2 regions of the Faecalibacterium sp. Marseille-P9590 genome follow, and region 2 is predicted to be linked to the other one. Evidence: a T-box and tRNA genes for the amino acid it is inferred to sense, from the RefSeq annotation. Region 2 holds a T-box; the other holds one or more tRNA genes.
The links. The T-box of region 2 lies ahead of metG (methionine--tRNA ligase). A T-box ahead of a tRNA ligase gene usually reads a tRNA of that ligase, here a tRNA-Met.
Positions count from the first base shown of each region.

Region 1: it has a tRNA-Met gene. The T-box ahead of metG (methionine--tRNA ligase) is inferred to sense a tRNA for this amino acid. The anticodon was not compared.

Region 1 is NZ_JAFREF010000006.1:91,111-107,845, reverse strand. It holds gene J3349_RS08845 (DUF362 domain-containing protein) at 1-524, opposite strand, end outside; gene J3349_RS08840 (undecaprenyl-diphosphate phosphatase) at 677-1,507, opposite strand; gene J3349_RS08835 (TrkA family potassium uptake protein) at 1,995-2,408, shown strand; gene J3349_RS08830 (TrkA family potassium uptake protein) at 2,439-3,104, shown strand; gene J3349_RS08825 (PH domain-containing protein) at 3,101-3,532, shown strand; gene J3349_RS08820 (PH domain-containing protein) at 3,529-4,908, shown strand; gene J3349_RS08815 (HAD family hydrolase) at 4,931-5,587, shown strand; gene J3349_RS08810 (SDR family oxidoreductase) at 5,822-6,622, shown strand; tRNA gene J3349_RS08805 (tRNA-Glu) at 6,819-6,890, opposite strand; tRNA gene J3349_RS08800 (tRNA-Met) at 6,982-7,058, opposite strand; gene serS (serine--tRNA ligase) at 7,254-8,582, opposite strand; gene J3349_RS08790 (ParB/RepB/Spo0J family partition protein) at 8,737-9,603, opposite strand; gene J3349_RS08785 (ParA family protein) at 9,620-10,471, opposite strand; gene J3349_RS08780 (ParB/RepB/Spo0J family partition protein) at 11,091-11,885, opposite strand; gene rsmG (16S rRNA (guanine(527)-N(7))-methyltransferase RsmG) at 12,044-12,751, opposite strand; gene J3349_RS08770 (prolyl-tRNA synthetase associated domain-containing protein) at 12,767-13,324, opposite strand; gene mnmG (tRNA uridine-5-carboxymethylaminomethyl(34) synthesis enzyme MnmG) at 13,573-15,447, opposite strand; gene mnmE (tRNA uridine-5-carboxymethylaminomethyl(34) synthesis GTPase MnmE) at 15,710-16,735, opposite strand, start outside.
Region 2 is NZ_JAFREF010000002.1:7,907-15,214, reverse strand. It holds gene asnB (asparagine synthase B) at 224-1,810, shown strand; gene J3349_RS02705 (Ig-like domain-containing protein) at 2,103-2,840, opposite strand; gene J3349_RS02700 (Dabb family protein) at 3,062-3,364, shown strand; T-box leader at 3,410-3,650, shown strand; gene metG (methionine--tRNA ligase) at 3,717-5,714, shown strand; gene J3349_RS02690 (DMT family transporter) at 5,718-6,680, shown strand; gene J3349_RS02685 (TatD family hydrolase) at 6,677-7,308, shown strand, end outside.

The sequences.
Region 1 (16,735 bases), on a different contig from region 2:
CAGCCCATGCCGATGTTCTTGATGGCACCGCCGAAGCCGGTGGACTCGTGGCCCTTGAAGTGGCTCAGGCTGATGAAGATGTCGGCGTCCATGATGGCGCGGCCGATTTTAGCGGTCTTGCAGTATTCGCCGTTCGGCACAGGCACCTCCACCTCATCGGTGCCGCGCAGGCCGTCGGCGATGATGACCTGACAGCCGGTGGTCATGGGCCAGAAGCCGTTCAGCTGGGCGCAGGTCAGATGCTCGAGGGCGTTCTTGCGGCTGCCAGGGTACAGGGTGTTACAGTCGGTCAGGAAGGGCATACCGCCCTGCTCCTTGCACAGGTCGGCCACGACCTTGGCGTAGTTGGGGCGCAGATAGGCCAGGTTGCCCAGCTCGCCGAAATGCATCTTGATGGCGACGAACTTGCCCTCCATGTCGATGTTCTTGATGCCTGCCGCGATGCACAGGCGGCGCAGCTTATCGGTGAGGCTGGTACCCACGGGACAGCGGAAATCGGTATAGTAGACGGTCGATGCTTCCATCGGCTTTTCCTCCTGTTTTCTTTGACGTTTTCGACTTTGCGGCGCGTATCTGCCGCGCTCATACTCTCTGAAAGCATTATAGCACGACGCAGGGGCAGGCGCAAGAAAAGCCCCTCGCCGAAGCAAGAGGCTTAAAAGACCTGAGTTCGATTTTACACCATTGCGGACACCACTGCCACGGCCAGCACCACAAGGCCGAGGGCGATACGGTAGATGCCGAAGAAGGTGAAGTTGTGGCGCTTGACGTAATCCATCAGGAAGCGGATAGCCGCCAGGCTGACCACGAAGGCCACCACGCAGCCCACCGCCAGCACAGCCACCTCGGTGCCGGTGATGGCGACACCGGAGACGGCGAATTTGAGCACCTTGAGCAGGGATGCACCCGCCATGACCGGGATGGCGAGGTAGAAGGTGAACTCCGCCACGCAGGCACGGGAGAGGCCCAGCAGCAGGCCGCCCACGATGGTCGCGCCGGAACGGGAGGTGCCGGGGATGATGGCCAGCATCTGCCAGACGCCGATGATGAGGGCGTCACGGTAAGTGATCTGTTCCAGATGGGTGACGTGGGGCGCAGTGCGGCGGCTCTCCACCACGAGGAACAGCACACCGTAGAGGATGAGCATTGCGGCCACGGTGATGTAGTTGTAGAAGTGAGCCTCCATCCAGTCGTCCAACGGGCTGATGACCAGCACCGGCAGGGTGGCAGCGACCACCTTGAACCAGAGCTGCCAGACGCTGGGCTTGGAGATGACGCGGCCATGCCGCAGGCCGAAGGGCCACAGCTTGCCCCAGAACAGCACCACCACCGCAAGGATGGCACCCAGCTGGATGACCACGCGGAACATGGACATGAACTCTTCGCTGGCGTTGAACTTTACCACCTGTTCCAGCAAGATCATATGGCCTGTGGACGAGATGGGCAGCCACTCGGTGATGCCCTCCACGATGCCCATCAAGATCGCTTTGATGATCTCAAGAAACATATAAGCACTCCTCCTGCCGTACGCCGGGCGCACGGGCTTTTGTGATTCTTATCGTCATACTGTTTCAGTATACCATATTCCGACTCTTTGCGCACCAGGAATTCAAAAATTTTATCTCTGGAGTCCCCTACAGCTTTTCTATTTATCTGCGGGGGAAAATATGCTATACTGGGATGTAGATTTATTGTAGGACACTACGTCCAGCGAAAGCCTAACACCCTCGGCGAAGCCGTAAATCGGAGAAACGAGAAAAAAGCGTTTAGCGAAGCGGCTAGCTTTTTTCCGTTTTGACTTCCCCTTTGGGGTCTGAAAGGGGCGAGCAGCCCCTTTCTCGTGGATCCAGCGCGTCGAAATCGCTGGTGGTTTTCTGGTTCTCTTTTGACATCAAAAGAGAACATCAGCCTTAATGTAAAAGCGTTTTGCCCAGCGCACAGGCGCGAAAGCCAACTTATATGTTTTATCTTTTATTTTTTAGCGAGGTAATTTCATGAACATTCTTGTAATCGGCTGCGACCAGGTGGGCGCATCGCTGGTGCGGGACCTGGAGCGCATCGGCCACGACATCTCCATCATCGAAAAGGACTCCGAACAGCTCAAGCGTCTGGACGCCTTCGACGACTACACCTTCAGCGGCAACGCCCTTGTGGGCGACCCCACCGACCCCGATGTACTGCGTCAGGGAGGCATCGAGAACTGCGACGCCGTGGCCGCTGTCAGCGAGGACGACTCCCTCAACCTGATGGCCGCGCAGATCGCCAAGAGCCTCTTTCAGCGCGAAAAGGTCATCTGCCGCGTCTCCGACCCCCACCTGCAGGTACTCTACCACAAGGCTTACGAACTGGACACCATCTGCCCCACCGTCCTCACCGAGCAGGCCGTGTTCCGTTCTCTCGCCAAATAACCGATACCATTTGTATAATGAGGTAGCATTATGAAAGTTTGTATTGCCGGCGGCGGGCGTGTGGGCCGGTATCTGGCCCAGAGCCTGCTGGCCAACCGCCACGAAATCGTCATCATCGAGCCAGTGGAGAGCCAGTGCCGGATGCTGGCCGATATGCTGGACATCCCGGTCATCTGCGGCGACTCCATCAGCGTGGACACTCTGCGCACCGCCGACGTCGCCAGCTGCGACGCCTTTGTGGCTGTGACCGGCTCTGACGAAGACAACCTTGTGGCCTGTCAGATCGCCAAGCGGGAGTTCGGCGTAGACCGCACCGTGGCCCGGGCCTCCAACCCCAAGAACCGCGAACTGCTCCACACTCTCGGCGTGGACACCGTGGTCTGCGGCACCGACAACCTGAGCCACATTCTCGAGCGGGAGATCGAGACGGATACCATCCGCCAGCTCCTCTCTCTGGGCGGCGGCACGGCCAGCCTGAATGAAATTTTGCTGCCCGAGAATTTCCTCTACGCGGGCAAGGCCATCATGGACATCCCCATCCCGGGCGACACCATCCTGATCAGCATCACCCGCGACACCGAGTTCATCATCCCCCACGGCAGCACGATCCTGCTGCCCTGGGACCACATCCTCTGCCTGACCCGTGACGACAGCCTGCACGAGCTGACCGAGGCCTGGGGCCTCAGCGATAAGTGACGGAGCAGGAGCTGCGGCGCACCGCCGTCATCATCCCGCCTACTGGCCGGGCCGTCCTCTGCGTCTGGGCGGCGGTGCCGGGGCTGTTCGCTGCGCCCTTCGTGTTCTGGCAGAGCATTGTCGCTGGGGCGGGTTTCTGCCTGCTCTGGGGCTTTCTGGTCTACTGCCTCTGGGCTCGGGCCTGCAGCTTCGCTGCTGTGCTGGGGGAACGGACCGTGACGGTCTACTCCGGCGTTGCGCTGCCAGTGCGTCAGGTGCTTCCCCGCCGGGCTGTTACCAGCGTCCGGCTGCTCCGGACACCCCTGCTGCGGCTGGGCGGCGTCTCGCTGCTCATCGTGGCGGCCCCAGGTGCGAAGCTCTTTCTGCCCGCCATCCCGGCCCAGCAGGCCGGGCTTCTGGCCCACATTCTGGCGGAGGATGCACCATGACCCGACAACGGCATTACCACCCCCTCGCCGCCCTCCGCTTCCTGCGCAAGGCGGTCGTCGTCTGCCTGCTGCCGCTGGCGAATGCCCTGCTGGAGTTCAGCCTGAACGCTCTGCTCACAGCTCTGCGGCAGGACGCCGCGCTTCTGCTCTTCCTCTGCGGGGCCAGCTCCATCCTGCTGGAAGCCAGCAGCTGGGCGCTGGATGAGGCCGGTGTGCTCCGGCTGCGGTGGGCGTTCATCTCCAAGCGGGAGCGCATCATCCGGGGCGAAGCTCTGGCCGCACTGACCATTGAGCGGCCGCTTTTCTTTCGGCTGCTCGGGGCCAGCCGGGTAGTGCTCTACCCGGTGGGCCAGCCTGCCAAGCGAGCCGTCACCCTTTATTTGCACAAAGAAGACGCGCAGGAGCTTGCTGACCGCCTGATGCCTGTCCGGGACCCGGTCTGCCACCGCCCTGCCGGGGGCGAGCGGGCCGCGCTGGTGGTTTTGGGTGCCAACGGTCTGTCCACGCTGGCGCTGACCTATTTGGCCATCCGGCAGAGCCGACCATTTCCCCTCACCGCCGAGGCAGTAGCCCTCTCCCGGCTGAACGTCCTCGTCCGGTTCGCGGCCCACTGGCTGCCCGCCGGTGCGGCGTGGATGCTGGTGCTGACCGGGTCGCTCTTCGGCATCAGTCTGGCCCGCAGTTTTGTCCAGACCGTCCATTATACGGTCTGGCACACTGCCGACCAGCTGGGCAGCCGGGGCGGCTGGCTGTCCCGGTTCGAGTTTCGGGTGCGGAGCAGTGAGATAAGCTACGCGGACGTCCGCGTCTCCCCCATCGCCCGGCTCATGAAGCGCTGGCCGGTATTCGTGGTGGCAGGCAGCTGCCGCCCGGAACTGCCGCTTTTCGTCTACCGCTCCGGGCAGGAAGAGCTGTTCCGGGAGCTGCTGCCCGAGTTCCGGATGCCGCCCGACACCCGGCACGACCTCACCCACCGCAGCGCCGTTTTCTTTGCGCCTGCCGGCATCCCGTTCGGGCTGTGCCTGCTGCTGGTGCTGGTTTCCCGCAGCGTTCTGCCTGCCCTCACGGGGACATTGCTCATCCCGACAGCGGTATTTGCCGTCTTTCTGGCGGGCGGGCTGATGGGCTGGCTGAAAGAGGGCATCTGGCTCCGGGAGGGCCGGTTCACCCTGCGGCGGCAGAAGGGTGTTTATCTCCACTGCATCTGTGTGTTCCACCCGGATGTCTGCCTGCGCACCTTCCAATCGCCCTGGGCGGCACGTTATCAGCGCATGACGCTGACGCTGGCTCTGCCCGGGCAGGTGCGGCTCAAGGTGCGCAGCATCCCCGTGCGGGACGCTGCGCCCTGTCTCAACGCTTTGGAGCAGGAAACATAAAACAAAAGGAAGTCTGATTCTCATGATAAAAACCATTCTCTTCGATTTGGACGGCACCTTACTGAACACCATCGACGACCTGGCCGACGCGGCCAACTGGGTCTGCTTCCAGCACGGCTGGCCGACCTTTCCAGTAGAGACCTACAAGCACTTCGTGGGCAACGGCATCCCGAAGCTGGTGGAGCGCTTTTCCCCGGAGAACGCCCGGACGCCCGAACAGCTTGCCGCCACGCTGGCCGAGTTCTCGGCCCGGTATGACGCCCACAAGGAAGACAAAACGGCCCCCTATCCCGGCATCCTGGAACTGCTGGCCGCGCTGAAGGCCGAGGGCGTCCAGACCGCCGTTTTTTCCAACAAAGCGGACTCTTTTTGTGGAAAGATCATCGAGCACTACTTCGGCCCGGACAGCTTTTCGCTGGTGCGGGGCAGCCGTCCCGGTGTTCCCACCAAACCCGACCCGGCTGGCGTCTACTCTCTGATGGCTGACCTCGGCGCAGACCCGCAGAGCACCCTTTTCGTGGGCGACAGCGACGTAGACATCCTTACGGGACACAATGCCGGTCTGCCCGCTCTGGGCGTTCTCTGGGGCTTCCGGGGCGAAGCAGAGCTGACCACCGCCGGTGCCGATGCTCTGGCCGCAAAGCCGGAAGATATTCTGACGTATCTCCACCAGCACTGAAAAACAAAAGCACGGCCCTGCCGGGACGCTGAAATGCATCCTGGCAGGGCCGTATTTTTTTGCAAAAGGAAATGATGAAAAAATACCGCGAGTGAGCGTCTGCGCCATTCCTCAAGCAAAGAAAAAACGATTCAAAAGCGCTATTTTACAATTTTCCGATTTTCTGATATACTCGAGCTATAGAACAACCCCCGGCAGAACACCGAGGGACATCGAAACAGGAGGTTACAACTTATGGGCTTTTTAACTGGTAAAACCGCCATCATTACCGGCGCAGGGCGCGCTGTCCTGAAGGATGGGAGCTGCGGCTCCATCGGCTACGGCATCGCCACCGCATACGCCAAGGAGGGCGCGAACCTCGTCATCACAGGCCGCAATGTCAAGAAGCTGGAAGCAGCCAAGCAGGAGCTGGAAAGCCTCTACGGCATCAAGGTGCTGACCGTGCAGGCCGATGTCTGCGCGGGCGGCAACAACGAGGCCACTGTGGCAAATGTGGTCAAGCAGGCTGTCGATACCTTCGGCGGCATTCAGGTGCTCATCAACAATGCACAGGCTTCGGCCTCCGGCGTGCCGCTGACCGAGCACACCACCGAGCAGTTCGATTTGGCCATCTACTCCGGCCTCTACGCCGCTTTCTACTACATGAAAGCCTGCTACCCCTATCTGGCTGAGTCTCACGGCAGCGTCATCAACTTCGCTTCCGGCGCTGGCCTCTTCGGCAACTTCGGCCAGTCGGCCTATGCTGCCGCCAAGGAGGGCATCCGCGGTATGTCCCGCGTCGCCGCCACCGAGTGGGGCAAGGACGGCATCAACGTCAACGTGGTCTGCCCGCTGGCATGGACGGCCAAGCTCGAGCAGTTCAGGGACGCCTACCCTGACGCTTTCAAGGCCAACGTCAAGATGCCTCCCATGGGCCACTACGGCAACGCTGAGACGGAGATTGGCCGTGTCTGCGTCCAGCTGGCCATGCCGGATTTCAAGTATATGTCCGGCGAGACCTTGACGCTGGAAGGCGGCATGGGCCAGAGACCGTAAAACGACATCATCTGCTTCCTTGCATAACGAACCCCCGCCTGCCGGATGGTGCAGGCGGGGGTGATTTTTGCTCTGATTCCCGTTCGGGTCAAATAAAATGCAAACCTGAACATCAGCAACCACGGTAGACATTCCTGAAGATTGGGACCCTAACACTAAAAAAGCTCCTCAATCCTAAGATTGAGGAGCTTTTTTATGACCCGTACGGGAATCGAACCCATGTTACAGCCGTGAAAGGGCCGTGTCTTAACCGCTTGACCAACGGGCCTTAGAAATACAGAGCTTCGCTAAAACCTCCGACTTTCATCATCCACTATTGCGGACGACCGTCCCCCTTATCTTAGCGAAACTCTGTAATGTGGTAGCGGTAACTGGATTTGAACCGGTGACACTTCGGGTATGAACCGAATGCTCTAGCCAACTGAGCTATACCGCCATATTTATTTGTTGCACTTGAACAGTGCTTTATTATTATATCCAACAACCCCCGTTTTGTCAACAACTTTTTCAAAAAAATCTTCAATTTTTTCATTCTTTCTGATTTTATACGTCTGTACGCAAAAAGTCCCCGCCATCCTGTATGAATGGCGGGGACTTTCAACATTTTATTGGAGAATGGTGGAAAGCAGGCTTACTTCTTGTGGACAGGCACCATGACCTCGAGGCCGCCCATGTAGGGCTGCAGGACCTTGGGGATGGTAACGCTGCCGTCGGCCTGCAGATGGTTCTCGAGGAATGCGATGAGCATACGCGGAGGAGCCACGCAGGTGTTGTTCAGAGTGTGGGCCAGATAGGTCTTGCCATCCTTGCCCTTGACGCGGATGTGCAGGCGGCGGGCCTGTGCATCGCCCAGGTTGGAGCAGGAGCAGACTTCGAAGTATTTCTGCTGGCGGGGGCTCCATGCCTCGATGTCGCAGCTCTTGACCTTCAGGTCAGCCAGGTCACCGGAGCAGCAGTTCAGCTGACGGACAGGGATCTCCATGCTGCGGAACAGCTCGACGGAGTTCTTCCAGAGCTTCTCGTACCAGTCAGCGCTCTCCTCGGGACGGCAGACGACGATCATCTCCTGCTTCTCGAACTGGTGGATGCGGTAGATGCCGCGCTCCTCGATGCCGTGAGCGCCCTTCTCCTTGCGGAAGCAGGGGCTGTAGGAAGTCAGGGTCAGGGGCAGAGTAGCCTCATCCAGAGTCTGGTCGATGAAGCGGCCGATCATGGTGTGCTCACTGGTGCCGATGAGGTAGAGGTCCTCACCCTCGATCTTGTACATCATGGCGTCCATCTCAGGGAAGGACATGACGCCCTGCACCACGTTGCCGTGCATCATGAAGGGAGGGATGACATAGGTGAACCCCTTGTCGATCATGAAGTCGCGGGCATAGGCCAGAACAGCCTCGTGCAGGCGGGCGATGTTGCCCAGCAGGTAGTAGAAGCCATTGCCGGCCACGCGGCCTGCGGCGTCCATATCAATGCCGTCGAAGCTCTCCATGATCTCGGTGTGGTACGGGATGGGGAAATCAGGCACGACCGGCTCACCGAAGCGCTGAGCCTCGACGTTGTAGGTGTCGTCCGGGCCGATGGGTACGCTGGGGTCGATCATCTGGGGGATGGTGTACATGATCTCCTGAATGCGTTCAGCCAGCTTTGCCTCCTCGTCTTCCAGCTCTGCCATCTTGTCGGCGTCAGCCTTGACAGCGGCGTTGTTGGCGTCGATCTGAGCCTGCAGCTCGGCCTTCTTGGCCTCGTCGTCGCACTTCTTCAGCTGGCCGAACAGAGGGCCGTTGGCCTTGCTCAGCTTGTTGCGGGCAGCCTTCAGGGACTCGACTTCCTTCAGGCACTCGCGGTACTTGGCGTCCTTCTCGATGACTTCGTCAACGAGAGGGAGCTTTGCATCCTGAAACTTCTTCTTGATGTTTTCCTTGACCGCATCCGGGTTGTCGCGGACAAATTTGATGTCAAGCATGATAACTCTCCTTATACTCTATTGCTTGCACAGGGGGCGTTCCCCGCTGTGCCGTTCAAAGGCGGTGTTCCCCGCCTTGGTACGCATTTCTAATAACTTTTCTGCTTAGGCTCTCCTATTAGGAGAGCTGTCGAGCGATAGCGAGACTGAGAGGTTACTCCGCGCTGTACTGCCCCAGCAGATTTGCAAAGGCTTTCAGCTGATCGTCCGAATAGAAATGGACGGTCAGCTTGCCTTTGCCGTCGTGGTAGGCCACGCGGACTTCGCTGCCCAGCGCCTGCTTGAGGCTTTCTTCCACCTCCACTGGCAACGCGCTCGGCAGCGGCGCGGCCACAGGCTCTTTTGCGGGCTTTGCCAGCTTTTTGCACAAAGCTTCGGCCTGACGGACGTTCAGCTGGTTGTCCGCTATCATCTGAGCCGCTTCCTCCTGCAGCTCCGGCGTAGGCAGGCCCAAAACGACCTTTGCGTGTCCGATCGTAATGAAGCCGCTTTTCAGCAGTTCCAGCACTGTTTCCGGCAGGCTCAGCAGCCGCAGGCTGTTGGCCAGTGCGCTCCGGCTCTTGCCCAGCTTGCGGGCGGCCTGCTCCTGGGTCAAATCGCAGCGGGTCATCAGCTCACGGATGCCGGCCGCCTCTTCCACGGGGTCAAGGTCTTCGCGCTGCAGGTTCTCCACCAGCGCAAGCTCCATGGCCTGCTCATCGGTCACGTCCTTGACGATGACCGGCACCTCGGTGAGGCCCGCCATCCGGCTGGCCCGCCAGCGGCGCTCGCCTGCCACGATGAGGTAGCCGCCGGACGGCTTCGGGCGCACCGCAATGGGCTGCAATAAACCGTGCTCGGCGATGCTAGCCGAAAGCTCTGCCAGCGTCTCGTCGTCGAAGGTCTTGCGGGGCTGGCCGGGGTCTGGCTCAATCTCCCGCAGGGGCAGCGTCTCGATTCTGGTATCTGACTCAAAGCTGGGGGCGGCGTCCTCAAACAGACTTTCCAGCCCCCGGCCCAGTCCTCCTCTTCCTTTTGCCATTGGTCTCCTCTCTCCCTCAGCCGTCCATCTTCACATCGGCCAGCCCCATCGTCTCGACCGGTTCCGCTGCAGCTTTTCCGCGGCGGCGCTTGGGTGCAGCTTCGGCGGGGCGGTTGCTCTTCACGAACTCGATGGCAAGGTCCATATACGCCTCGCTGCCCTTGCCCTTCGGCTCATAGAAGTTGATGGGCTGGCCATAGCTGGGAGCTTCCGAGATGCGGATGCTGCGCGGGATGGTGGTCTGATACACCTTGTTTCCAAAGTATTTCTTGACCTGCTCCACCACCTGCAGTGTCAGGTTATAGCGGACAGAGAACATGGTGAACACCACGCCTTCGATGTCCAGATAGGGGTTGTACTTTTTGCGGACGGTCTTAAGAGTGCTGATAAGCTCCGACAGACCTTCCAGCGCATAATACTCGCACTGCACCGGGATGAGGATGCTGTCGCAGGCGCACAGGCCGTTCAGCGTCAGCAGGTCAAGGCTGGGCGGGCAATCGATGAAGATAAAGTCGTAATCTTTCTGGATGGGGGCCAGCGCCTTGCGCAGGCGGCTCTCGCGGCCCGGCAGGTCGATCATCTCAAGGCTGGCACCCGCGAGGCGGGTGTTGGAGCCGATGACGTCGGTGCGAAACTCCGTCTTGCGGACAGCCTGCCGCGCGTCGGCCTCGCCGATGAGAATTTCATATGTACCAATATCTACACTCCGCTTGGAAATACCATAACCGGTGGTGGTGTTGCCCTGTGGGTCGAGGTCTACGATGAGCACTTTTTTGCCCAGCGCCGCCACGCAGGACGAGAGGTTGACGGCTGTGGTGGTCTTGCCCACACCGCCCTTCTGGTTTGCAACAGCAACGATTTTTGCCACGCTACTTGCTTCCTTCCGGGAAAAAGATTTGTTCCACATGGAACATTTCGAGGACGAAGCCCGCCGTTTTCCCCTCAGCAGGTCCCTTATACAGCTTAGTATAGCACATCAGCGCGGCTTTTTGAACTGGTTCTTTATAATTTTACGTTCTTTTGATGGCCACACAGCTCTTTTTCGCATTCAAATTCAGTTTTCGCCTTGCGTAAACATAAAATCTTCGGCGAAGCCGTAAATCGGAGAAACGAGAAAAAAGCGTTTAGCGAAGCGGCTAGCTTTTTTCCGTTTCGACTTCCCCTTCGGGGTCTGAAAGGGGCGAGCAGCCCCTTTCTTGCAACGGCGACGACCGCCGCCTGCGGCGGAAACAGGGAGGAGCTGTTGGGGCCGCGGTCAGCAGGACACGAGTGCCGCCCAAAGCACGAAGTGGACGCTGGGTACCGCAACCCGTCGGATCCCGCGCCTCGAAAGTAGCGGGCACTTTTCTGGTTCTCTTTTGGTGCGCAAAAGAGAACTTTGCCCCAATGCAAGAACGATTTAATCCACGCCATCGGCGCGCAATCCCACCCACCTTACCAGAAAGAAAGAGAGCCAATGTTCCACATGGAACACTGGCCCTCTCCCCTCACCTCTGCGCCGCTGCCGTCGGGATGCGCACGGTATACTCAATGTACCCATCCCGCTCTTCCCGGTGCGCCGTTGCCGGTACACCGTTGTCCGTCATCAGGCGGATGGCGTGGTCGATGGTATTCACAAAAATGCGGACGTCCTTCACCATTGAGATGCGGTGACGTCCCGGGGCAGCTGCGTTCAGCAGCTGCTCGATGTACAAGTCTGTAGCCCGGGCGTTCATCTTCCGCTTGGCGATGGTGATGAGCGCTTCACTGCGGCGGTTCTCCGGCAGACGCAGCACTGCCCGGGCGTGGCGTTCCGTCAGGCCGTTGTCCAGCACGAACTGCCGCTGGTCCTGGGTGAGCTGCAATAATCGCAGCTTGTTGGCCAGTGTCGGCTGAGCCATGCCAAGCCGCTTGGCTGCCTCCGCCTGCGTACAGTCCCACAAGACCATCACATCCCGCAGGCCCTGCGCCTGCTCGAAGGGGTTCAGATTCTCCCGCTGAAGATTTTCCAGAAGCCCCATCGCCGCCGTCTTGTCGTCGGCATAGTCGCAAAGGATGGCCGGGATGGTCTGCATCTTTGCCATCTTGCAGGCGCGGAGGCGCCGCTCCCCCGCCACCAGCTCATAGCCGTCTTCTTTTTTGCGCACGGCTATCGGCTGCAGTAAGCCGTTCTCCCGGATGCTAGCCGCAAGCCCCGCAAGCTCCTGCTCGTTGAAATTCGTCCGCGCCTGAAATGGCGACGGCTGGATGCTCTCAATCGGGAGAGCGTAGATTTTTCCGGCAGATTTCTTTCTCTCAAACATGATACCGCCCCTTTTCGTCTGGAATCGTCATAGTTTTCAACTTTTTCCCAGGAAAACGTGGAAAAGTCAGCTGCTTACATCCCCAGTTTACCAGAAAATAAAAGACCCTGCCAGAAGATTCGTTCGGCAGGGTCTTGCATTTTCTATTCGATGCTCCGTTATTTCAGCGGACTTTTCGCAATTTTTCCGCCGTTTCTGGGGTAGGCAGTCGGAGTTTGCGAAATCTTTTTGCAGAGGATGAGGGTGCGGGTATCGCCGCCCGGAAGATGGAGGGTGCGGGTCTCTTTGTACTCGCCGCCCAGCTTCTTGATGGCGCCCCGGGCTGCGGCCAGCTCTTCTTCGCCGGAAGCGCCCTTCATGGCAAGGAAGTTTCCACCCACCTTCACCAGCGGCAGGCAGTATTCTGCCAGCATGGGCAGAGCCGCCACCGCGCGGGCCGAAGCCAAATCGAACTGTTCACGCCACGCCTTGCGAGCAGCTTCCTCGGCGCGCTCCTTGGCGAACTCCACACCGGTAAGGCCCAGCTGGCCGCAGGCGTATTTCAGAAACTCCACCCGCTTGCCGGTGGGTTCCATCAGGGTCAGCTCCAACTCGGGCTTGAAAATCTTCGTCACGATGCCCGGGAAGCCCGCGCCTGCACCGACATCCACCATCTTCCCTGCCACCTCAGGCTGAGAGGCAAAGAGCAGGCTGTCGAGGAAGTGCTTGTCCTCGATGCCCTCCGGGTCAGTGATGGCAGTCAGATTGACCTTCTGGTTGTACTCCACCAGAATCTCCGCAAAGGCGTCCAACTGGTCGAGCTGGGTTCCGGTGAGCGCGATGTTCCATGTGGAACATTTCTGTTCCAGCCGGTTCTTATCTATCATAGCAAATTCCTTTCTTTACTCGCCCGTCAGATGCACAAAAATCGGCTCATGATGCACCGCCGGCAGGAATTTTTCAAATACATCTGCCGTCCGCAGCTTGAGCGATGAGGTGTTGATGCAGGGATGGCACCCCAGGTACTCCCCCGCCTTCAGGTCTTCGTCCATCAGCAGCTGAACGTGGTTTTCCGTGTCGTTGGCCAGGCCCATGATGGACGAAGAACCAGGTGTACAGTCGAGGTACTTTTCCATGTCTTCCGGCGACGCAAAGCTCAGACGGGCAATGCCCAGCTGACCGGAAAGCTCTTTGGTCTTGAAAGGCTTGTCGCCCGGCATCATCAGCAGGTAGAAGTTCGTCTTCTGCCGGTTGCAGAGGAACAGGTTTTTACAGACCATCGCGCCCAAAACAGCGTCGATGTCCTTGCAGGCTTCCATGGTGTCGGCGTGCATCCATGCATGGTCGGTGCGCCAGAACTGGATGCCGAGGCGGTCCAGCAAGTCGTAAGTGCGGACTTCTTTTTCAATCCGCCCGGTGCAGTCCGCAGGACGGCCCTCATATAACTCTAATTTTTCCATTGGTTTTCCTCATCTATCAATCGTGCTCGCGCCTGTGCGCGGGTCAGGTCGCTTTTTCATTAAGTGCTATGTTCTCTTTTGCGTGCCAAAAGAGAACCAGAAAAGCACCGCTTTTCCGAGGCGCGGGCACGGGAAAGGGGCTGCTCGCCCCTTTCAGACCCCAAAGAAGAAGTCGAAACGGAAAAATGCTAGCCGCTTTGCTAAACGCATTTTTCTCGTTTCTCCGATTTACGGCTTTGCCGATGGTGTTACGTCTTATCTTGCGCAACTAAAGCAATACTCAGCTGTGCCACATCCGACGGCGACACGCCGGGAATGCGTCCAGCCTGCCCCAAGTTTTTCGGGCGGATGCGGGCCAGCTTCTCGCGGGCTTCCAATGTTAGGCCGGTGAGCTCTGTGTAAGAGAAATCCTCCGGGATGAGGGTCTTCTCGTGGCGGGCCACCTCGTGTATCATCCGGTCCTGCCGGGCAATGTAACCCGCGTACTTGATTTCAGTTTCCAGACGCTCAGCCAGCATGGGCGTGATGCCCTCACCCCAGCCGATCATGCCCGCGATGAGCGGATAGTCAATTTCCGGCCGGCGCAGCAGCTCTTCGGCAATGCCGCCCTCTGCGGCCGGAGCAAGGCCCGCTGCTTCCATCGCGGCGCGCAAGTCCGCCGTGCGCAGATGGGCGTCATGCAGACGGTGGCGCTCTGCGTCCAGCACAGCCTGCGTCTGCTGGTACTTTGTCCAGCGGTCATCCTGCACGAGGCCGTATTCCCTGCCGATGGGCGTCAACCGGGTGTCGGCGTTGTCCTGACGGAGGGTCAGGCGGTACTCGCTGCGGCTGGTCATCATCCGGTAGGGGTCCATGACGCCCTTGGTCACAAGGTCATCGACCAGTGTGCCGAGATAGCTCGACTGCCTGGGCAGGATGAGCTGGCTTTCGCCCAATGCGTTCCGGGCAGCGTTCAGACCGGCCAGAAGGCCCTGCGCGGCGGCTTCCTCGTAACCCGAGGTGCCGTTGAACTGTCCCGCACCGTAGAGGCCCCGCACCACCTTGCTTTCCAGCGTGGCTTCGAGGCTGGTGGGGTCTACGCAGTCGTACTCGATGGCGTAGGCCGGGCGCATGATCTCAATATTCTCGAAGCCCTTGATGCTCCGGTAGAATGCATTCTGCACATCTTCCGGCAGACTGCTGGACGCACCCTGCAGATACATTTCCTCAGTGTTCTCGCCGCAAGGCTCCACGAAGATGGGATGCCGGTCCTTCCCTGCAAACCGCACTACCTTGTCCTCAATCGACGGGCAGTAGCGCGGGCCGACGCCCTCGATCATGCCGCCGTAGAGCGGGCTGCGCTGGATATTGTCCAGAATGATTCTGTGCGTCTCAGGGTTGGTGTAGGCGATCCAGCACTCCACCTTGTTGTGCATAGGGGCATCGGTCATGAAGCTGAAAGGCTGAAGTTCATTGTCCGGGTCGCCGGGCTGGCATTCCAGCTTAGAGAAGTCGATGCTCCGCCGATGCACGCGGGCAGGCGTACCGGTCTTGAAGCGGCGCAGCGGCAGACCGGCGGCTTTCAGGCTCTCGGTGAGGGCGTTGGCCGCGTGCATCCCGTCGGGGCCGGAGGCGTACCATGCATCGCCCACAAAAATTTTTCCGCCGAGGTTGGTGCCGGTGGCGATGACCACGCACTTTGCGCCATACTCCCCGTTCAGCTGGGTAACGACGCCCTTCACATGGCCGTCCTCCACCTCGATGGAAATGATTTCCGCCTGATGGATAGCCAGCCCCGGCGTCAGCTCAAGGGCGTGCTTCATATATTCATGATAGCGCTTGCGGTCGGTCTGGACGCGCAGAGCGTGGACAGCGGGGCCTTTGCCCTTGTTGAGCATCCGGCTCTGTAAATAGGTGGCATCTGCCGCAAGGCCCATCACGCCGCCAAGAGCATCCAATTCGCGTACCAACGTACCTTTTGCCGTGCCGCCGATACTGGGATTGCAGGGCATATTGCCGATGGCGTCCAAGCTCATCGTGAACACCGCCGTCTTTGCGCCCAGCATCGCGGCAGTATGGGCCGCCTCAATGCCCGCATGGCCGGCACCGATGACGATAACGTCGTAGTCTCCTAAATGGTTCATACTTTCCTCTATTTGCAACATAAAATCTTCGGCGAAGCCATAAATCGGAGAAACGAGAAAAAAGCGTTTAGCGAAGCGGCTAGCTTTTTTCCGTTTCGACTTCTCCTTTGGGGTCTGAAAGGGGCGAGCAGCCCCTTTCTCGTGGATTCAGCGCGTCGAAATCGCTGGTGGTTTTCTGGTTCTCTTTTGACATCAAAAGAGAACAATTCCACTTAACGTAAAAGCGCTCTGCCCCGCGCACAGGCGCGCAACGATACTGTCCTTACTTCCCCACGCAGAATCTCTCAAACACCTCATTGATGACCGCCTCCGAGGCGTTCTCCCCTGTCAGCGCACAAAGTGCATCCAGCGCGTCGTCCACGCAGACTGACACAGCGTCCAGCCCGAGCCCCTGCGCGGCGTCCAGTGCTCCGGCTACGGCATCCCGAGCGCGGGTGGCAGCGGAAAGCTGCCGCTGTCCCGAGAGGCTGGCGGCGTGGGGGTCGATTTGGTTGGTCCCCAGCAGGCGGGCTACCGCCGCCGCGATGACCTTCCGCGCCCCCTCTTCCTGACAGCAGACCGGCAGCACCATCGCAAAATAGGGTGCGATGAGCTCTGCGTCAAACCGGGTGGGCTTGTCCTCTTTATTGACCAGCGCGATGGCCGGACGACCCGCGCAGCGCTGAGCCAGCTCCAGGTCCTCCCGGGTCGGGCGCTCCGAGCCATCGAAGACGGCGAGGATAAGCCCCGCCTCGTCCAGCTTCTTCCAGCTGCGGCGGATACCTTCGGCTTCTATCTCGTCTTCCGTCTGACGCAGACCGGCAGTGTCGAAGAGATTCAGCCGGACGTCGCCCAGCTGAACAGCCTGCTCCACCACGTCGCGAGTGGTTCCGGCCACCGGCGTGACGATGGCCCGGTCGAACCCGGCCAGCAGATTGAGCAGGGTGGATTTGCCCGCATTGGGCTTGCCCACGATGGCGCAGTCCACGCCCTCGCGGAGGACAGCGCCTGCATCGTAGCTCTGGATGAGGGCGTCCAGCTCCTGCTCTACCCCGCCTAAAACGTCGCAGAGATGGCTCTGGCTCAGTTCCGGGACATCTTCCTCAGGGAAATCCACCCAGGCGGCCAGATGGGCCTGCAAGGCCGTCAGAGCATCTTTCTGGGCCGCTATCTTCCGGGCCAGCGCACCGTTCAGGGAGGCATTTGCCAGCGCGGCCCCCTGTCGGCCATCGGCGGAGATGATGTCCATGACGGCTTCGGCCTGGGTCAGACTGAGCTTGCCGTTCAGGAAAGCACGGCGGGTGTACTC
Region 2 (7,308 bases):
CAGCATCCGCTGCGCATTGCTTGCGTCTCGCTGGCCGCTGCCCCAACAGCGACTCCCTGTTTCCGCCACTGGCGGCGGTCGGTCGCTGTTGCCCCTACCGAGGGGAGCCTCTGGCGAAGAGGGAAAGCTTTACCAGAATGCCAAGGCCTCTCCTCGATAGGAGAGGTGGCACGCCGCAGGCGTGACGGAGAGGTTGGAAAACAACACAAGAGGGGTAAGAAATATGTGCTGTGTGATAGGCTATACCGGGCATGATATGAGTGCCGACAAGTTCAAAGAATACCTGATGCGCACCGTTTCGCGCGGGCCGGACGACCAGCGTGTGGTGGAAGGGCCTTTCGGCCTGATGGGCTTCGGGCGCCTCGCCATCATGGGCCTGACGCCGGAGGGGATGCAGCCCTTCTACCGCGGGGCCGACTGCGTGGTCTGCAACGGCGAACTCTATGGCTTCCGCTTCGAGAAAGAGATTTTGAAGCGCCGGGGCTACAAGTTCACCTCCGACTGCGACTGCGAGATTTTGCTGCCGCTCTACTATGAGTACGGCCTCGATATGTTCCGCCACATGGACGCCGAATTCGCACTCATCCTGTACGATTCCCGCAAAGACCGCCTCATCGCAGCCCGCGACCCCATCGGCATCCGTCCGCTGTTCTACGGCTACTCCAAGTCCAGCCACAAGATCGCATTTGCCTCTGAGATGCAGAACCTCATTGGCTGGTGCGATGACATCCGCCCCTTCCCCATCGGCAGCTACTACTGCGACGGACGCTTTGTCCGCTACGAGGACATCGCCGACGTTCCCGCCCCCATGCAGGACGACATGGACACCATCCTGACCAACATCCGCGAAAAGCTCATTGCAGGCGTGGAGAAGCGTCTGGACGCTGACGCACCCGTGGGCTTCCTGCTGTCGGGCGGCCTCGACTCCTCGCTGGTCTGCTCCATCGCCGCCAAGAAGCCGGGCAAGCCCATCCGCACCTTTGCCATCGGCATGGATACCGACGCCATCGACCTGAAATATGCCCGCCAGACTGCTGAGTATCTGGGCAGCGAGCATCACGAGATCATCATCAACCGGGATATGGTCATCAGCAGCCTTGAAGAGGTCATCCGTCTGCTGGGTACCTGGGATATTACCACCATCCGTGCCAGCATGGGGATGTACCTGCTGTGCAAGGCTATCCACGAGCAGACCGATGTACGCGTGCTGCTGACCGGTGAGATTTCCGACGAGCTGTTTGGCTACAAGTACACCGACTACGCCCCCACCGCAGATGCATTCCAGCAGGAAAGCCAGAAGCGCATCCGCGAGCTGTATATGTACGACGTCCTGCGCGCCGACCGCTGCATCTCCGCCAACAGCATCGAGGCCCGTGTGCCGTTCGGTGATCTGGACTTTGTGCGGTACGTCATGGCCATCGACCCCGAAAAGAAGCTGAACAGCTACGGCAAGGGCAAATACCTGCTGCGCAAGGCGTTCGAGGGCGACTGGCTGCCGCCGGAGATCCTGTGGCGCGAAAAGGCCGCTTTCTCCGACGCTGTAGGCCACAGCATGGTGGACGACATCAAGGAGTACGCCGAGAGCCTCTACACCGACGAGGAATTCCAGCTCCGCCGGGCAAACTACTCCGCCCATTGTATGCCGTTTACCAAGGAGAGCCTGTTCTACCGCGAAATTTTCGAGAAATACTACCACGACCAGAGCCGCACCATCGTGGACTTCTGGATGCCCAACAAGGCATGGCCGGGCTGCAACGTCAACGACCCCTCCGCCCGTGTGCTGGCAAACTACGGCGCTTCGGGCGTGTAATCCTCTGAGACCCGCAGGTTATCTTGCGGAGTTCCACTTTTTGCTCGATATTACGTTCAGAATCGAACATCGCACGCTTTGCGGAGTTCGACTTTCGTGCGAAGTTGGAACATCGCAAATTAACCGAACATCGCAAACCTTGCGGAGTTCCAATTTAAGACGATATTACATCAAATATTTGGAACATCGCAAGATGTTTTACCACAGTAGCGCAGCTGTAAGAGCATAACAAAGCAGGCACGCATTTCCGGCTTTTCCGGGTGCGTGCCTGCTTTTATTTTGATATTGTTTTTCAGCTGCCGGAGACTGCCAGCGCCAGCGCACCCACGAGGACGGCGAAACCGCCAAGGACGCCGAGGGCGATCTTTGCCTCATCGGCCTCGATCTGTTCCTGAATCGCCACCTGCGTGCCGCAGTAGACATTGCAGCAGGCGCTGTGGCCGTCCGGGGTGGTGGCGGTGATCAGGGCCTCCCCATCCCCCACCGCCGTTACCAGACCAAAGGGGTCTACGGTGGCGGCGGCAGGGTTGCTGGTAGTCCAGGTGATGGGTACTGCGTCACCGTTCTCCACGGCTACGGAAGCTCTCAGGGCCGCCGTGCCGCCGATGTTCTCCAGATACAGCCGCTCCTTGTTCAAGGTTACCCGGCCCACGTTGGACACCACCGTTACGTCACACCGCAGGGTGGTGGTGTAGGTGTTGGCCACGATGGTGGTCTTGCCGGGCTTCTGGGCCGTTACGAGGCCGTTGCGGTCCACCGTCGCCACAGCGGGATTGGTGCTGTACCACTGGTACACCCAGTCGTCGGGGGCGGCGCTGGACAGATAGAGCTGATAGACCGGGTTCCGGTCATCGTACTCGATCTCCATGTCCAGCCAGCTCTGGTTCAGGCGGCTCTCTGCCGCCGCAGTATTTTCTTCGTCCAGTATCGCCGTGGGTGCCGCCGCAGCCGCACTCAGAGGGCCGGCCGCAGCGCCGAAGAGCAGTGTCACTGCCAGAGCGGCAGCAAGATGGGCTAAATGCTTTTTCATCTGATGTTCCTCACAGTCTTGCGGGGCGCTGATCGGCGCGGCCCGCAGTCCACCAAAAATCTCTTGCGTTCCGGGACAGAGCGCCGCAGCTCGTTCCCGTTCTTACCTTTTATTATATCATTCCGCCGCTGCGTGAGCAAATAAAAGCTCTTGCGCAGTTTTTGTGCAGATGTTACAATAAGGGCAGCAAGTATTTCGGTCAATAACAGGAGGATTTTATTATGGTAAAGCACATCATTCTCTGGCAGCTCAAGGACGAATATTCCGACGCCGAAAAGGCAGACATCAAGGCCGGCATCAAAGCGGGCCTCGAGGGTCTGGCCGGTCAGATTCCGGGCCTCGTGGAAATCCACGTCAACATCAACGGCCTGCCCTCTTCCAACGCCGATTTGATGCTGGACACCACCTTTGAGTCTGCCGAGGCACTCAAGGGCTACTCCAAGCACCCGGCTCATGTGGCCGTCGCCGACAGCAAGGTGCGGCCCTACTATAAGAGCCGCGTCTGCCTGGATTACGAGGTTTAATATTGACAAACCCACCGATTTTGCGTATATTAGATGTAATAATGTAAATTGGCTGTGAAGAGAAGAGTACGCCTCGTCTGCGCCTGACAGAAAGCCCGAAGGATGGAACCGGGCAGGCCGCGCGGAGCGGAACATGGTCTCTGAGCTGCGCGGGCGAAGCGTTATGTCAGCCTGCGACGGGTGCGCCCGTTACTGCGCTCGCCGGAAGTTCCGGCGCAAGGCCGCGTCTGCAAGGGTGCGGCGAAACAAGGTGGTACCACGGAAGTTATACGCTCTCGTCCTTGTCCGGCACAGCCGGCAGGGCGGGGGCGTTTTTCGCTGTTAGCGCCAAAAGAAAGGAAGAATCGTTTTCATGAGCGAGCACAAGACATTCTACATCACCACACCTATTTATTATCCCAGCGACAAGCTGCACATCGGCCACAGCTACACCACCGTGGCCTGCGACGCACTGGCACGCTTCAAGCGGATGCAGGGCTACGACGTCATGTTCCTGACCGGCACCGACGAGCACGGCCAGAAGATCCAGGACAAGGCCGCCGACGCAGGCGTGACCCCCAAGGAGTACGTGGATAAGATCGTCGCCACCGTCAAAGATCTGTGGAAGCTGATGGACATCAGCTACGACCGCTTCATCCGCACCACCGACGACTACCACATGGAGTCCTGCCAGAAGATCTTCACCAAGCTCTATGAGCAGGGCGACATCTACAAGGGCGAGTACACCGGCCACTACTGCAAGCCCTGCGAGAGCTTCTGGACCGACAGTCAGCTGGTGGACGGCAAATGCCCCGAGTGCGGCCGCGAGGTCTACGATGCCCACGAGGAAGCCTACTTCTTCAAGACCGGCAAGTACGCCGACCGTCTGCTCAAGCTCTACGAGGAGAACCCCCAGTTCATCCAGCCCGAGAGCCGCAAGAACGAGATGATCGCCTTCATCAAGCAGGGCCTGCAGGACACCTGTGTCTCCCGTACCTCCGTCAAGTGGGGCATCCCCGTGCCTTTCGACCCCAAGCACACCATGTACGTCTGGGTCGATGCTCTGAGCAACTATATCTCCGCTCTGGGCTACGGCAACGAGAAGTACGACGAGTACAGCAAGTTCTGGCCTGCTGACCTGCACATGGTGGGCAAGGAGATCCTCCGCTTCCACACCATCCTGTGGCCCGCCATGCTGATGGCTCTGGATCTGCCGCTGCCCAAGCGGGTGTTCGGCCACGGCTGGCTGCTGATGAACGGCGGCAAGATGTCCAAGTCCGTGGGCAATGTCGTTGACCCCGTCATCCTCTGCGACCGCTACGGCGTGGACGCCATCCGCTACTTCCTGCTGCGTGAGATCCCCTTCGGCAACGACGGCACGTTCACCAACGAGGCCCTCATCAACCGCATCAACAGCGACCTTGCAAACGACCTTGGCAACCTGCTGAGCCGCACCGTCGCCATGTGTGAGAAGTACTTCGGCGGCACTGTCCACAAAGTGGCCGGCACCGAGGCCATCGACACCGAGCTGGAGACCATGACTAATGAACTGCTGGGCAAGGTCACGGCAGACATGGACAACCTGACCATCCCGCAGGCTCTGATGGAGATCTTCGCCGTCATCCAGCGCGCCAACAAGTATATCGACGAGACCGCCCCCTGGGCTCTGGCCAAGGATGAGGCCAACAAGGAGCGCCTTGAGAGCGTGCTGTACCACCTGTGCGAGGCTCTGCGCGTGGCCGGCATCCTGCTGAACGCTTACCTGCCCTCCACCGCTCCCAAGATGATGGAGCAGCTGGGTCTGGATGCTTCCGCTATCGACGTGGAGAAGGCCGCTTACGGCGCACAGGAGAGCTACACCGTCCACAAGGGTGAGGCGCTGTTCCCCCGCATCGACGTGGCAAAGGAGATTGCCCACCTGAAGGAAGAGGACGAGAAGCGCAAGGCCGCTGCCGAGGCCGCTAAGAAGGCCAAGGAAGAGGCTGAGAAGAAGGCCGCTGCTCCCGCCGAGGAGAGCAATGTGGACTTCACCCACGAGGCAGAGATCTCCTATGACGACTTCTGCAAGGTGGAGCTGCGCGTGGCCGAGGTCCGCGCCTGCGAGAACCTGAAGGAGAGCAAAAAGCTGCTCCACCTGACCGTCTTTGACGGCGAGCGTGAGCGCTGCATCCTGTCCGGCATCGCCAAGTGGTTCAAGCCGGAAGACCTCATCGGCAAGAAGCTCGGCATCGTCTGCAATCTGGCACCCCGCCCGATGATGAAGGGCAAGTATGTCAGCGAGGGCATGATCTTCGCCGCTGACACTGCCGACGGCGGCTGCTCCATCCCCTTCTACAGCGACGACACCCCCGTGGGCGCGCGCATCCACTGAGCGATGGAGAACAACATGACTCTTTCCCGCGCCGAGAAGCTGGACAAAATTTTTGGCACACCGCTGTTTGCGGTGCTGCTGGCCATCTTCTGCAATGTGCTGTGGGGCTGTGCGTTCCCCTTCATCAAGATGGGCTACCGCCTCTTTGAAATCGATCCGTCCAACACCGCGTCCATCTTCTGCTTTGCCGGTGTAAGGTTCATGCTGGGCAGTCTGCTCGTCCTGCTGGGCAGCACCCTGCTCCAGAGCCGGATGCCCACCTTCCCGAAAGGGAAAGTCTTTGCCGAGTGCTGTGTACTGGGCCTGTGGCAGACCACGACCCAGTACGCCTTCTACTACATCGCCGTGGCGATGCTCACCGGTGCGTTCGGCGGCATCCTGAACAGCACCCAGAGCTTTCTGGGCGTCATCTTTGCCCACTTCATCTACGGCAATGCCGATCGGATGACCCCGGCAAAGACCCTGGGCTGCGCCGTCGGCTTTGCGGGCGTCCTCATCGGCACACTGGGCAACCACGGCGGCGGCAGCGGCTGGGGTGTCTTCTGTATGCTGTTTGCAACGGTGGTCTTCACCCTGTCCGGCCCGTGGAACAAGTCCGTCACCAAAAAGGCAGACAGCTTCGCGGTCTGCTTCCTGAACCTGTTCGTGGGCGGCGCAGCACTCTTCGTGCTGGGTACGGCTCTCGGCGGGCGTCTGGGCAGTGTGACGCCGTTTGGCATTCTGGTGCTGCTGTATCTGGCCTTCATCTGCGGCGCCGGCTATCTGCTCTGGGCCTTGCTGATGAAGAACAACCCCGTCAGCCGCATTGCCATCTTCGGCTTCGTGAACCCGGTGGTCAACGTGCTGCTGAGCGCTGTGCTCAACGGCGAACCGCTATTCCGCTGGCAGTATCTGGCCGCACTGGTGTTCGTCTGCGTCGGCATCTGGCTGGTGAACAAAGCCCCCGCCAAGAAGGAGGGGCAATGACCGGCCCGATTTTCGACACCCACGCCCACTACAGCGCCCGCGCCTTCGATGCTGACCGCTTCGCTCTGCTGGACAGCCTGCCCGAAAAGGGCGTGGTCGGCGTCTGCGAGCAGGCCACCCATTCGGGGGACGCGCCCCGGGTGCTGGAGCTGGCTCACCGCTATCCGTGGGTGTACGCCGCCATCGGCATCCATCCCGAGAGCCTGCTGGCCCCCGAGGACTGCGGCGAGGAAGGCCCTGCCCCCACTGTCTCGGTCTTTGGCGGCGACTGGGCCGCTGAGATGAAAGCCCTTGCCCCCTGCTACGACGACCCGAAAGTGGTCGCTGTGGGCGAGTGCGGGCTGGACTACCACTGGCCTGTGCCGAAGGACGCACAGCTGGCGCTGTTTGAGGCGGAGATCCGCCTTGCGCTTGAGCTGGATAAGCCCATCATCGTCCACGACCGAAACGCCCACGCCGACGTCTACGCCCTGCTGAAAAAGTACCGTCCCAAGGGCGTCGTCCACTGCTATTCCGGCAGTGCGGACGACGCCGTGTGGCTGGCCCGGCAGGGGCTGTATTTCGGCTTTGGCGGCGCCTGTACCTTCAAGGGTGCCAAACGGGCGGCAAAGGCCATTGCGGCTCTGCC